DNA from 2 places in the Halomonas sp. THAF5a genome. Region 1 is predicted to be linked to the other one. Evidence: riboswitches for the same ligand, from Rfam matches in the RefSeq annotation. Region 1 holds a riboswitch; the other holds the start of a gene.

Evidence for each region. A riboswitch is a leader RNA that binds a small molecule or an ion and turns the genes downstream of it on or off. The one in region 1 is predicted to bind thiamine pyrophosphate.
Region 2: it holds a riboswitch for thiamine pyrophosphate, as region 1 does, so the genes downstream of both, FIU83_RS04905 (sodium:solute symporter) here and thiM (hydroxyethylthiazole kinase) in region 1, are expected to answer to the same signal.

Annotation. Positions count from the first base shown of each region.
Region 1 is NZ_CP045417.1:244,331-251,438, forward strand. Features, by position in the region: gene FIU83_RS01075 (zinc ABC transporter substrate-binding protein) at 1-1,097, shown strand, start outside; gene thiE (thiamine phosphate synthase) at 1,146-1,757, opposite strand; gene thiM (hydroxyethylthiazole kinase) at 1,747-2,553, opposite strand; TPP riboswitch at 2,590-2,690, opposite strand; gene FIU83_RS01090 (hypothetical protein) at 2,732-2,998, opposite strand; gene dauA (C4-dicarboxylic acid transporter DauA) at 3,118-4,857, opposite strand; gene FIU83_RS01100 (CopG family transcriptional regulator) at 5,000-5,194, shown strand; gene FIU83_RS01105 (ATP-binding protein) at 5,215-6,603, opposite strand; gene FIU83_RS01110 (response regulator transcription factor) at 6,600-7,108, opposite strand, start outside.
Region 2 is NZ_CP045417.1:1,090,643-1,097,750, reverse strand. Features, by position in the region: gene FIU83_RS04930 (YiiD C-terminal domain-containing protein) at 1-73, opposite strand, end outside; gene FIU83_RS04925 (nitroreductase) at 77-637, opposite strand; gene queF (NADPH-dependent 7-cyano-7-deazaguanine reductase QueF) at 747-1,583, opposite strand; gene FIU83_RS04915 (ABC transporter permease) at 1,585-2,358, opposite strand; gene FIU83_RS04910 (ABC transporter ATP-binding protein) at 2,355-3,296, opposite strand; TPP riboswitch at 3,573-3,693, shown strand; gene FIU83_RS04905 (sodium:solute symporter) at 3,777-5,219, shown strand; gene FIU83_RS04900 (ISL3 family transposase) at 5,392-6,594, shown strand; gene FIU83_RS04895 (LLM class flavin-dependent oxidoreductase) at 6,642-7,108, opposite strand, start outside.

The DNA of each region.
Region 1 (7,108 bases):
TGACCTGGCTGCTGGCACCCGCCGTCGCGGTGGCCGAGGTGCCCGCCGTGGCCGTGGATATCCCGCCGGTGCACTCGCTGGTCGACCGCGTGATGGGGGAGCTGGGCTCGCCCGACCTGGTGATCCAGCCGGGCGCCTCCCCGCACGGCTACTCCATGCGGCCCTCGGAGGCCGAGGCGCTGTCGCGGGCCGACGTCGTCTTCTGGGTCAGCGACGACCTGACGCCCTGGCTGGCTCGGGCCCGGCAGTCGCTGGCCGGCGACGCGCGGGAAGTGGAGCTGATGGAGGTGCCCGGCACGCTGCGTCACGCGTTTCGTCAGGGAGCGACGTTTGAGGCGCATGACCATGGGGGTGACGATCACGGCCACGATGATCACGGGCACGACGATCACGGGCATGACGACCATGGCCACGATGACCACGGGCATGACGACCATGGCCACGATGATCACGGGCACGACGATCACGGGCATGACGACCATGGCCACGACGATCACGGGCATGACGACCATGGCCACGGCCATGCCCATGAGGGCCTGGACCCGCACGGTTGGCTCGACCCGGTGAACGCCCAGGCCTGGCTCGAGGCCATCGCCGCATCGCTGGCCGAGCTTGATCCCGACAACGCCGACGTCTATCGCCAGAACGCGGCCGAGGGACAGGCCGAGCTGGACACCCTGATCGACGAACTGAACGACCGCCTCGCGGATGCCCGTGGGACGCGCTTCATCGTCTTCCACGATGCCTATCAGTACTTCGAGCACCGCTTCGAGGTGCCGGCGGCCGGGGCGATCTCCCTGGGCGATGCCTCGGACCCGAGCCCGGCGCGCATCCGCGAGATCCAGGCGCGCGTCGCCGAGCTCGGTGTCCAGTGCGTGTTCCGTGAGCCGCAGTACAACCCGGCGCTGGTCGAGAGCGTGTTCGAGGGCACCGGCGTCGAGACCTCGATCGTCATCGATCCCCTCGGTGTCGACCTGCCGCTCGGTGAGACGCTCTATCCGCAGCTGCTGCATGGGCTGGCCGAAGGCGTGGCACGCTGCGCCGTCCAGGCGGCATCGTCCGGCGGTCATGGCCATGATCACGATGACGCCGGGTGACGCGATGGGGGCAGCGCAGCCTCCTGGGGCCTGAACTGACCGAGTGGGTTACCGAACGAAACGCCGCGCGGCGGCCTCGGGGTCCGGCGTGCCGCAGATGGCGGAGATCACCGCCAGGCCGTCGGCGCCCGCCCGGTACACCGCCTCGGCGTGCTCGACCTTGAGCCCGCCGATGGCCACGCTCGGCAGCGGACTCGCCGCCACCAAGGCGGCCAGGCCGTCGACGCCCAGCGGCTCGGCGTGGTCATGCTTGCTGGGGGTGGCGAACACCGGGCCGAGCCCGAGGTAGTCCAGGGCGCTCGGGTCGAGGCGGGCGAGCTGCTCGTGGGTCTGCACCGAGAGGCCGAGGATCCCCTGTGGGCCCAGGGCGGCGCGGGCCCGGGCCACGTCGCCGTCGTCCTGGCCGATGTGCAGCCCGTCGGCCTCCGCGGCGAGCGCCACCTCCAGCCGGTCGTTGATGATCAGCGGCACGCCGGTGCCGGCCAGCAGCGCCTTGAGGCGGCGGGCCTGGTCGATCATCTCGGCGTCACTGGCGTGCTTGTCGCGCAGCTGCACCAGGGTCACGCCGCCGCGCACCGCGGCGGCGACGGTCGCCTCCAGGCCGTGGTCCGCGCAGAGGCCGGCGTCGGTGACGAGGTAGAGCGAGAGATCAAGGGGCATCGGTCATCTCCAGGCGGGCCCGCTCGGCGAGGGCCTCGTGGTCGAGGTGGTAGAGGGCGTCGAGGAAGGCGACCGCGAAGCTGCCGGGGCCGCGGGCCGTCTCGCCGGCGAGCTCGCCGGCCACGGCGTAGCCAGCGAGCGCCGCCGTCGTCGCCGCGAAGTGGTCGTCGGCGCCGGCCAGGAAGGCCGCCACCACCCCGGTCAGCGCGCAGCCCAGAGTGGTGACCCGGGGCATCAACGGGTGGCCGCCGCGCACCCGGGCGAGGCGCCGGCCGTCGGTGACCAGGTCCACCTCGCCGGTCACCGCCACCACGCCGCCGGTCCGCTCGGCCAGGCGACGGGCGGCCGCCAGGGCCGCCTCGGCGGGGTCGGTGCTGTCCACGCCGCGGCCGCCGCCGGCGCCGCCCGCCAGGGCGATGATCTCCGAGGCGTTGCCGCGGATCACGTCCGGCGAGAGCGCCAGCAGCCGCTCGCCGGTCTCGCGGCGGTAGCGGGTGGCGCCCACCGCCACCGGGTCCAGCACCCAGGGGCGTCCCGTCTCGCCGGCGGCCAGTGCGGCGGCCTCCATGGCGTCGACCCAGTGGGGCGAGAGGGTGCCGATGTTGATCGTCAGGGCGCCGGCCAGGGCGGTGAACTCGGCGGCCTCCTCGCGGGCGTGGACCATAGCCGGCGAGGCGCCGAGCGCCAGCAGCACGTTGGCCATGCTGTTCATGGCCACGTGGTTGGTGATGTTGTGGACCAGCGGGCGGGTCTCGCGCACCCGGTCGAGGTGCGCGGCGGGGTCGATGTGATGCATGGGGCCTCCCCGGCGGGGAGGTGCCGGCGCGGCGGCGGCCGGCGCGGCACGACTCCCTACGCCGGCATTGTCCGGGTCAGGTGCCAAGGGTGCGTCTCAGCCGTGTCGATATCGCCACGGCGCCCCTGTCGTCAGGCCCCACTATCCGTGTCGCCCCGGCGGCTGTAAAGAGTGGGCGTCAGGCCAGCAGCTGAATGCCGACCAGGGTGACCAGGCTGGCCAGGGTCAGGCAGTAGAGGGTCTCCCGGGCCTCCTCCTGCTGGAGCAGGCCGGGCGTCAGCAGCGCCAGCCCCGACGCCCCCAGGGCGACCAGCTCCAGCGGGATCGCCACCGGCTGCCAGCCGACCAGCAGCGCGCCAAGGGCCAGCAGCAGCAGGCCCGCGATGACGAGCCCGCCGGCCTGTCGGGCGTGGACGGTCAGGGCCTCCAGGGGGATCGTGCTCATGCGGTCATCTCCTCGTCGTGGCCGGGCCGCGCATCGGCCCCGTACCCTGACGCTACGGGGGGCAGCTTAACGGCCGCTTAAGGGGAGATGACCGTCGCGTGTCAGTGGCCCTGGGACGCTCAGACGGGTCGCTCGAGCCAGCGCTGCGCCACGCGTCGACCCCGCGGAAGATCCCGGCACCAGGTCAGCCGGCCGGCCGATCGGCGGATGCCCGCCCGGCGCAGCTTGACGAGGATCCGCGTTGGCAGGCCGACCAGCACCAGCGAGACGCCTTCGCGGTGCACCTCGTCGATCAGCGCCTCGAGGGCCACGATGGCGGTGCCGTCCATGCTCGGCACATCGTGCATGTCGAGGATGACGACCCGCACCTGCGGGTCCACGCGATGCAGCGAGGTGAGCGCCTTCTCGGCGGCGCCGAAGAACAGCGGGCCGTCGACGTCGTAGAGGGCGATCGCGTCGGGCAGCGCCTCGACGTCGGTCCGGGGCGCGCCGTCGACGCGACGGGTCTCGGTGAGCAGCGCCATGCGCCGGATGAACAGGGCGGCGGCCAGGCCCATGCCCACCCCCACGGCCAGCACCATGTCGAAGAGCACGGTCAGGGTGAAGCAGGTCGCGAGGATGGCCACGTCACCCGGCGGGGCCGAGCGCAGGGTGTGCAGGACATGACGGGCCTCGCTCATGTTCCAGGCGACGATGAACAGCAGGGCCGCCAGCGCGGCCATCGGTACCCGCCCCAGCAGCTCCGCCAGGGCCACCACCGCCAGCAGCACCACCAGCGCGTGTACCACGGCCGCGATCGGCGAGCGGGCGCCGCTTCGGATATTGGTGGCGGTGCGGGCAATGGCGGCCGTGGCGGTGATGCCGCCGAACAGCGGCGCGACGATGTTACCGAGCCCCTGGCCGATGAGTTCGGCGTTGGGATCATGTCGGGTCCGGGTCAGCCCGTCGGAGACCACGGCGCACAGCAGCGATTCGATCGCCCCCAGCAGGGCGATGGCGAAGGCGGGCCCCAGCAGGGCGCGAATCAGGGCGAAATCCACCGCCAGGGGCTCGCCGTTCGCGCCGGGCAGTCGCCAGGGCGCGATGAAGCTCGGCGCGATGGGGGGAATGCCGCCGCCCGCCTCGCCCTGAGCCTCCCATGTGAAGCGCGAGGCGATGGTCGCCACCTCCGCGCCCGACCCGGCCAGCCAGTGGTTGATGGCAAAGGCGGCCAGGGCCCCGGCCACCAGGCCGACCAGCGGCGCCGGAATCGGCAGCCCCAGGCGCGGCCAGAGCAGCATGACCCCCAGGGCGAAGAGGCCGACCCCCAGCTCGAGGGGGGCCACGGTCGGCAGCGACATGGCGATCTGCCCGAGGTTCTCGACGAAATGCTCGCCCAGCTCGACCTCGAGGCCCAGGAAGTCGGGCAGCTGCAGCACCGCGATCACCACCGCGATGCCCGCGGTGAAGCCGAGCACCACCGGATAGGGCACGAACTGGATCAGGCGCCCCATGCCGGTGAGGCCCAGTGCCACGAGGATCACGCCGGCCATCATCGAGGCGATCAGCAAGCCCCCCAGGCCGAACTGCTGGACGACAGGGAAGAGGATGACGACGAAGGCCGCGGTCGGGCCCGAGACATTGAAGCGCGAGCCGCCGGTCAACGCGATAAGCACACCGGCGACGATCGCCGTATAGAGCCCGTGCTGGGGAGGCACGCCGGTGGCGATCGCCAGTGCCATGGAGAGCGGCACCGCCACGGTGCCGACGGTCAGCCCGGCCAGGCTGTCGCGGCGCAGGTCGTCCAGGCCGTAGCCGTCTCGCCAGGCCGCGCGCAGGCCGGTGGCGATGGCGGGAAGAGACGGTCGGTGGCGTGCCATGCAGGATCCTCCCGGAGATCGCGGCGGTGATCTATGTTAACGACATTAACATGTGATTGGCATGGTCGGCAAAGACGCCACCGGCGTTGCCCAGCAGGGAAGTGAGCATTAACATTTGATGATAATGCTCTGGAGAAGCGACATGGAAAAGAAGACGGCACGCCTGACCCTGCTGATCGATCCGCACAAGAAGCGTGCCTTCGAGCAGCTCTGCGCGGCCCAGGACCTGACGCCCTCTCAGGTCGTGAGACAGCTGATTCGCGACTATCTGGGCGAGCACGGCGTGGACTACGAGTCGCGACCCGATCGGGCCAGTGAGGCGCCTGAGAAGCGCTGAGGCTCAGCGCCTGGCCTGCGTCACGCGTCGCGCGGCGTCCTCGGCAGCGAGGCCGTGACCCGCAGCCCGCCGCCCGGAGCCTCGTCGAGGCGCAGCTCGCCGCGGTGGCGCTGCAGCAGGCGATCGACGATGGAGAGCCCCAGGCCGGCCCCGGCGCCGGGGCCGCCGCGGTGGAAGCGTGCCAGCACCTGCTGGCGCTGCTCGGCCGGAATGCCCGGCCCCTGGTCCTCGACGGTGATCGTCACGGCGTCGTGGCCGGCGCTGAGCATGACGCGGATCAGCGCGCCCGCGGGCGAGTGCTGAAGGGCGTTGCCGACCAGGTTCTGCAGCAGGGTGTCGACCGTGCCGGGCTCCACGTCCAGTCGCCAGTCCGCCGTCTCGTCGGCCTCCAGCTGCAGCTCCTGGCGGCCCTCCACGGCCAGCGGCATCAGCTTGGCCAGCGCCTCGCGCACCTCGGGCAGCAGGGCGATCTCGCGGACCCGGCCGTCGCCCTCCTGTTCGGGCTCGAGCCGGGCCAGGGTGAGCAGCTGGGAGACCATTCGGGTGGCCCGGGCCACGCCGCCGCGCAGCTTGTCCAGCGCCTCGCGGCGATCCTCGGGATCCTCGGCGGCCAGGGCGTTCTGGGCGTGGAGGTCGAGCACGGCCAGCGGCGTGCGCAGCTCGTGGGCGGCATCGGCGATGAAGCGCTGCTCCCGGGCGCGCAGCGAGCGGATACGCTCGAGCAGCCGGTTGAGGGCGCCGGCGATGGTCGCAAGCTCCCGGGGCAGCCGCCGCATGACCAGCGGCTGCAGGTTCTGGGGGTCGCGGCTGCGGATCTGCGCGGCCAGCTGCGACAGCGGCCGCAGGCCCCAGCCGGTGGCCCACCACAGCAGCAGGCCCAGCACCGGCAGGCCCAGCAGGTCCGGGATCAGGGTGCGCAGAGCGATGGCCGCGATCAGCTCGCCGCGCACGTCCTCCCGCTGCCCGACGATGACCCGCAGGTCATCGTCCGGCGTGCTCAGGGCGTAGACCCGCCAACCGCCGTCCGCCAGCCGGGCGTTGCCGTAGCCGTTGTCCAGGTCGGTGAGCGGCGCCTCGGGGGCCAGGGCGGAGCGCAGCAGCAGGGTCTCGCCCCGCCAGGCCTGGAAGGCCAGCTTGCTCTCGTAGCGGTGCCCGGCGATGCTCTGGTCGGCCTGCTCGGCGCGCTTGAGCGCCGTGTCGATGCTCTCCAGCAGCAGGGCCCGCTGGGGCGCCGGCAGCGGGGCCTGCATCAGGCCCTCGAGCAGCCGGGCGCTCTGCACCATGTTGGCGTCGTAGAGCTCCTCGACCTCGTGGGCGGCGTAGTGGTAGCTGACGGTGCCGATCACCAGCATGCTCAGGCCGAACATCAGCAGCACCACGCCGAGGGTGCGGCGGCGGATCGAGGTCATGAGGGGGCCTTGTCCATCACGTAGCCGATGCCGCGCACGGTGCGGATCAGCTCGGGGAAGAGCTTGCGACGCAGGTGGTGCACGTGCACCTCGATGGCGTTGCTCTCCACCTCCTCGTCCCAGCCGTAGATCAGCCGGGTCAGGGTGTCGCGGGTGAAGACTCGCCCCGGATGGCTGAGGAACTCCTGCAGCAGGGCGAACTCGCGCCGCGACAGCGCCACCGGCGTGTCCCGGCAGCTGACGCTGTGGGTGGCGGGGTCGAGGCGGATGCCGCGCGCCTCCAGCACGTGGCTGGCCTGCCCCTGGCTGCGGCGCAGCAGGGCCCGCAGCCGCGCCTTGAGCTCGTCGACCTGGAAGGGCTTGATCAGGTAGTCGTCGGCGCCGGCGTCGAGGCCGGCGATGCGGTCATCGATGCCGTCCCGGGCGGTCAGCACCAGCACCGGCACGCGATTGCCGCGCCGGCGCACCGCCTCGAGCACCTGCATGCCGTCGAGCCCGGGCAGGC
Region 2 (7,108 bases), 850 kb from region 1:
AGGCGGCCATGTCGTCCTCGCCGCCAGCGTGGGGCAGCGGCAGGCGCGGATGGGGGACGCCGATCTCGCGCATGGCTCAGTCCCAGCGCTCGACGAAGGCGTCGATGTCGTGCGCGGGCAGCGGCTTGTGGCGCCCGCCCAGGGTGCCCAGGTAGAGGAAGGCCACCACCTCGTCGTCCTCGGCGAGCCCCAGCCCCTTGCGCACGGTGGGATCGAAGGCGTACTTGCCGCTGCGCCACATGGCGCCGAGCCCCTGGGCGTGGGCGGCGAGCAGGATGCCGTGGGCGGCACAGCCGGCGGAGATCACCTGCTCGATCTTCGGCACCTTGGGCTCGTCCGGGGTGACCTTGGCGATCACCGCGATGATCATCGGCGCGCGCAGCGGCTTCTTGCGGGCCGCGTTGAGGGTGGCGTCACTGGCGTGGGGATCCTCGCGGAACTCGGCTTCGGCGAACAGCTCGCCGAGGCACTCGAGGCCCTCGCCGGAGAACTCGATGAAGCGCCAGGGGCGCAGCTCCTTGTGATCCGGCGCTCGCAGGGCCGCCCGGTAGATCGCCTCGAGCTGTTCGGGGCTCGGTGGCGGGCCCATCAGCTTGCCCATGGAGCTGCGTTCGTGCAGCAGCGTCAGCGCATCCATTGAGTCTCTCCCTTGAGGTCACTAGACGAGAATCTTTCTCGACACTCTATCAGCTGCCCGGGCGCCTGTCGTGCCAGGTGCCCGCCTCGCCCCTCACTGCCTCACGCCCTCATTGCCGAGAGAGCCGCAGCGGCTCGGGCGGCCGCTCGCCGGGGGTGGCGCGCCAGGGGCTGATGTCGAGCCCGCCGCGACGCACGTAGCGCGCCAGCACCAGCAGCCGCTCCGGCCGGGCGCGGGCCATCAGGTCGGTGAAGATGTGCTCCACGCAGTGCTCGTGGAAGTCCTGGTGCTGGCGATAGCCGATCAGGTAGCGCAGCAGTCCCTCGCGGTCGAGCTTGGGGCCGCGGTAGCGGATCAGCACGCTGCCCCAGTCGGGCTGGCCGGTGACCGGGCAGTTGGACTTGAGCAGGTGAGAGTGCAGCGTCTCTTCGACGATCTCCTCCCCTACCGCCAGGTGCTCGGCGCTGGGGGTGTAGTCGGTCACCTCGATGTCCAGGTCGTCCAGGCACTCGCCGGGCAGGCGCTTCACCGCCAGCGCGGCGTCGTCCAGGCCGAGCAGCTCGACCGCCACCGGCGCGCCGGCCGCCTGGGCCAGGTCGCGCAGCAGGGTGTCGATCACCGCCTGGCGGTTCTCGAAGCGGGTCTGGTTGAAGCCATTGAGGTAGAGCTTCCAGGACTTGGACTCGATCAGGTAGGGCGATTCGGCCGGCAGCCGGAAGCGCGCCACGGCGACCAGCGGCTTGCCCCGGGCATTGAGCCAGGAGACCTCGAAGGCGTGCCACTCATCCTCGCCGACGAAGGGCAAGGCACCCTCCTCGATGCCCAGCGGCGCGCGGTTGGCGGCCCGGGGAATGGGATAGAGCAGCCCGGCGTCGTAGTACTCGGGATAGGCGGACTCGCGCCCCAGGGGGGCCTGGGCGAGAGTGTCGGGTCGATGGTGGGTCATGTCAGCTCCTGATGCCCTTGCCATGCTTCAGCATCCACAGCGCCACGCCGTAGAGCACGCTGATGAAGGCCAGCACGGCCGCCAGCGCCCAGCCCACCGGGATGTCGGAGACCCCGAGGAAGCCGTAGCGGAAGACGTTGACCATGTAGAGGATGGGATTGAGCATCGAGACGCCCTGCCAGAAGTCCGGCAACAGCGAGATCGAGTAGAAGACGCCGCCCAGGTAGGTCAGCGGCGTCAGCACGAAGGTCGGCACGATGGAGATGTCGTCGAACTTCTTGCCCAGCAGGGCGTTGATGAAGCCGCCGATGGCGAACAGCGCCGAGGTGAGCACCACCACGAACAGCGTCAGCAGCGGATGGGCCATCTCGATGCGGGTGAAGAACAGCGACACGCCGGTGACGATCAGCCCCACACCGAGGCCGCGGGCCATGCCGCCGAGCACGAAGCCGGAGAGGATCACCCAGTTGGGCATCGGCGAGACCATCATCTCCTCGATCGAACGCTGGAACTTGTTGGAGAAGAAGGATGATGCCACGTTGGAGTAGCTGTTGGTGATCACGGCCATCATGATCAGCCCCGGGACGATGAAGTCCATGTAGCTGTAGCCGTCCATCTCGCCGATCCGCGAGCCGATCAGGTTGCCGAAGATGATGAAGTACATCGTCATGGTGATCGACGGCGGCAGCAGGGTCTGGGGCCAGATCCGCGTGAAGCGCTTGATCTCCTTGATCACCAGGGTCCAGAGGGCGATGACGATCTGCTTGGGACTCATGAGCGCGCTTCCTTCTGCTGGCCGTCCTCCACCATGGAGACGAACATCTCCTCGAGGCGATTGGCGCGGTTGCGCATCGACATCACCTGCATGCCTCGCTCGGTGAGCGCCTCGAAGACGTCGTTGAGGCGCTGCCCGCGATGCACCACCACGGCGAGCTGGGCGTCGTCGACCCGATGGATCTCGAAGCCCTCGACCTCGGGGGCCGCCTCGACCGGATGGGCGAGATCGAGCAGGAAGGTCTCGGTGTCGAGCTCGGCGAGCAGCTCGCGAACGCTGGTGTCGCGGATGATCTCGCCGTGGTTGATGATGCCCACGCGGCGACAGAGGCTCTCGGCCTCCTCGAGGTAGTGGGTGGTAAGGATGATGGTGGTGCCCTCCTCCCGGTTGATGCGGCGCATGTACTCCCACATGCTGCGACGCAGCTCGATGTCGACGCCGGCGGTGGGCTCGTCGAGGATCAGGAGCTTCGGGCGGTGCATCAGGGCGCGAGCGATCATCAGCCGGCGCTTCATGCCGCCGGAGAGCATCCGCGCGCTGTCGTGGCGCTTGTCCCAGAGGCCGAGATCGCGCAGCAGCTGCTCGGCGCGGGGCAGCGCCTCGTGGCGCGACATGCCATAGTAGCCCGCCTGGGCCAGCACGATGTCGATGACCTTCTCGAACTGACTGAAGTTGAATTCCTGGGGCACCACGCCGAGGTGGTACTTGGCCCGGGCGAAGTCGGTGTCGATGTCGATGCCGAAGATCGAGACCTTCCCCGCGGTCTTCTGCACCAGCGAGCACACCACGCCCAGGGTGGTCGACTTGCCGGCGCCGTTGGGGCCCAGCAGGGCGTAGAAGTCGCCCTGGGCGACGTCGAGGTCGATGCCCTTGAGGGCCTGGAAGCCATTGCCGTAGACCTTGGTCAACCCACGGATGGAGAGAGCCGGTTCGGCCATGAAAGATCCCGTACTGAAGATGAATGAGGTGCCATGCCGGCACTCGCCGGAAAAGGGCGCGCGGCCCGAACACACGGGGCGCTGACATGGGGGCGGCGCCGCGCAATTCAAGCCGCGGCCCTTCCGCCGCTCGAGCCACACGTCAGGCAGCGACCGGTGCCTGCGCCCCGTCGCGGCCTACCATCTTACGCCACCGGCATGACAGTTCGCATGCTCATCGTTGCCGCGGGCGGCGCGGGCCGTGTTGACCCGGTGACGCCGGGGCCCTACGCTAGGATGCATTCCTGGGGGAGTCCACGCGGACTGAGATTCCGGCCCCGTGCCTCGGCGGCACGACCGGTAACCCTTCGAACCTGATCCGGATCATGCCGGCGAAGGGAAGGAAGTGCCATCCGGCAACGCTTCTCACCCAACGCAATTGCGTCCTCTCGTAGCGACGCTCGGCATCGCGCCGGGCCATTCTATGCTAGGGAGAACGCCATGCTGTCGACCGCCCACGCCTTCTGGTGGCTCATCGCCTTCGCGGCGCTGTTTGCCGTGCCGGGCCTGCTCTACGCCCGCCGCCACAACGAGAGCCTCGAGGACTTCATCATCGCCCGCAACAGCCAGGGCGCCACCGCCACGGTGCTGACCCTGATGGCCTCGACGCTGGGCACCTGGATCCTGTTCGGCCCCGCCCAGGCGGCCACCTGGGGCGGGCTGGGCGCCATCGCCGGCTATGCGCTCGGCTCGCTGGCCCCCAGGCTGGTGATGATTCCGCTGGGGCGGCGCCTGCGCGAGCTCTCGCCGGGCGGCCACACGCTCACCGAGTTCGTGATGAGCCGCTACGGGCGCCCCATGTACGCCTTCACCCTGGTGATCATGCTGTTCTACCTGTTCATCTCCCTGGCCGCGGGGGTCACCGCCATCGCCAAGATGGTCGGGCTGCTGGCGCCGGTCCCGCTCTGGGCGACCAGCTCGGTGGTGATGGCCGCCACCCTGCTCTACACCCTGTACGGCGGCCTGCGCGCCTCGATCTTCACCGACAAGGTGCAGATGGTCGTGATCCTGCCGCTGCTCGCCGTGCTACTGATCGTCGGCTGGCAGGCCGCCGGCGGCCTCACCCCCACCCTCGCCGGCCTCGAGGCGACGGCGCCGCGGCTTCTTGACATCACCGACCTGGGCGGGCTCAAGGCCGGCCTCACCTTCTTTTTGGCCGTGATGCTGACCGGGCTCTTCTACCAGGGCAACTGGCAGCGGGTCTACGCCGCCCAGAGCAACCGCGCGGTGGCCCTGGGCTTTTTGCTCGGGGGCCTTTTGAGCGCGCCGATGATCTTCGTGATGGGGCTGTTCGGGCTGGCGTTCGTGGGGCTGGGGCTGCCCGGCGACGGCTCGGTGGCGCTGTTCAGCGTGCTGCTCGCCGACATCCCCGGCTGGTTCGCCGTGGGCCTGATCTTCCTCGGCCTGGCGCTGGTCATGAGCAGCGCCGACACCACCCTGAGCGCCGCCTCGAGCATGATCGCCGTCGACGGCGGACGGCTGCTGCCCGGCGCCAGCGACCAGCGGCTGATGCGCCTGTCGCGGTGGCTGATCCTGCTGCTGGCGCTGCCGGTGACCTTCGTCGCCGCCCAGGGCTACAGCGTGCTCTACCTCTTCCTGCTGGCCGACCTTCTCTGCTGCGCGGCGGCCTTCCCGGTCTTCTTCGGGCTCTTCAACCGCCGCTTCGATGGGCGTGCCGCGGTGCTCGCCACCGTCAGCGGCCTGATCGCCGGCCTCACCCTCTTCCCGGCCCCGGGCGATGCCCTGACCACGCTCATGGAGTCCTTCCTGCTCGCCACCTTCATGCCGGTCGTGACGGGCCTGGCGCTGCTGGTAGTGCTTCCGGCCAAGCAGCGCTTCGACTTCGCGGTGCTGAGCGCCGGCGCGCGACGCTTCGAGGGGTAAGCACCTTTCGCCTCACACGACAACGCCCCTCGAACGGGGCGTTTTTTTATGGTTCTTCGCAGATCAGCGTGAAACAGGCAGGGCTTGAGGCGAGGGCTGGATAGAGAAACGGCGGTGAATCCGAGTAAGCTGATATTCGCCAAAACGTCAGCCTACGGACACCGCCGTTGCCATGGATGCTACCCCGCTCAGCCTGTTCTGGAAAGGGTTCACTGTCGCCCACCACGAGTTCCTGGATCCTCAGACGCTACGGCTCCAGTTGGAGCCCGATGACCTGACCCCGCCTGTCTGCAGCGGCTGTGACCACGCCTGTTGCCTGGTCCATGACGTGCATCGCCGGCGCGTCCGCGAGGCGCCGCTGCTGATCTACCGAGTGGAGCTGGATGTCCCGGTGCGGCGCCTGCGCTGCCCGACCTGTGGTCCGACACGAGAGCGCATCGACTGGCTACCCGGGCGCTCGCCGGTCACCACCACACTGCGCCAGTGGGTGGAGCGCCTGGTCACGTTGCTGCCGATCCGGCATGTCGCGGATCTGGTCGGCTTGCACTGGCATACCGTCAAGACCATCGACAAGCAGCGCCTGCAACGCGACCTGCCGGCACCGGATCCGACACGCTTGCGGCGGCTGATGATGGACGAGTTTGCCCTGCACAAGGGACACCGCTACGCCACCGTGGTCGCCTGCGCCGACACTCAGCAGGTGGTATGGATCGGCGAAGGCCGCTCCCGCGAGTCGATCCGCCCCTTCTTCGCGTGGCTGGGCGAGGCACGAGAGCTGATCGAGGCCGTGGCCATGGACATGAACTCGGCCTTCGATTGTGAGGTGAAGGACCAGTGCCCCAACGCCGAGGTGGTCTACGACCGCTTCCACGTGGTGGCCAAGTACGGGCGCGAAGTGATGGATCGGGTACGCGTCGATCAGGCTAACCAGCTGCGCGACGACAAGGCGGCCCGCAAGGTGATCAAGGGCAGTCGTTGGCTGCTGCTGCGCAACGCCGACAATCTCAAGCCCGAGCAGGCGGTGAAGCTGGAGGAGCTGCTGGCGGCCAATGCGTCACTGACCACGGCGTACCTGCTCAAGGATCAGCTCAAGACCCTGTGGTTTGCCGACGACGAAGCCACCGCCCGAAACGCCTGGCAGGAGTGGCATGCCATGGCGACCAGCAGTGGCATCGAGGCCTTGGAACGTTTCGCCAAGCGGTTGGTCCCGTACCTCGAAGGGATCCTGTCCAGCGCCCGGCACCGGCTGAACACCAGCGTGCTGGAGGGCATGAACAACCGGATCAAGGTCATCAAGCGGATGGCCTACGGGTATCGCGACACGGCGTACTTCTTCCTGAAGATCCGTGCCGCATTTCCCGGCAAAGTGCGATGAACCTTTTATTTTGGGGAACCGCTATCGTGAGCGGATCGCCAGGAGGTTCAGCCCGGCGGGCGTTCGAGGCCGAGGTGGCCGCGCAGGGTGGTGGTGGTGTACGCCTCGCGGAAGAGGCCGCGGCGCTGCAGCTCCGGCACCACCTGGTCGACGAAGTCCTCGATCCCGCCGGGCAGCGACGGCGGCATCAGGTTGAAGCCGTCCGCGCCGCGGCCGTGGAACCAGCGCTCCATCTCGTCGACGATGCTCTCCGGGGTGCCGATCATGGTGCAGTGGCCGCCGCCGGCGGCGAGCCGCCCGAGCAGCTGGCGCAGGGTCGGCCGCTCGGTCTCGATGATGCGCAGGATGGTGGCGTAGCGGCCCTGGGGGCCGCGGAACTCGGCGAGCGGCGGCAGCGGCGGCACCGGCGCGTCCAGCTCCCAGTCACTGCAGTCCTGCTCGATGAACAGCCCCAGCTGGCGCAGCGAGGCCGCCACCGGCAGGCACTCGTCCAGCGCGCGCTGCTTGGCCCGGG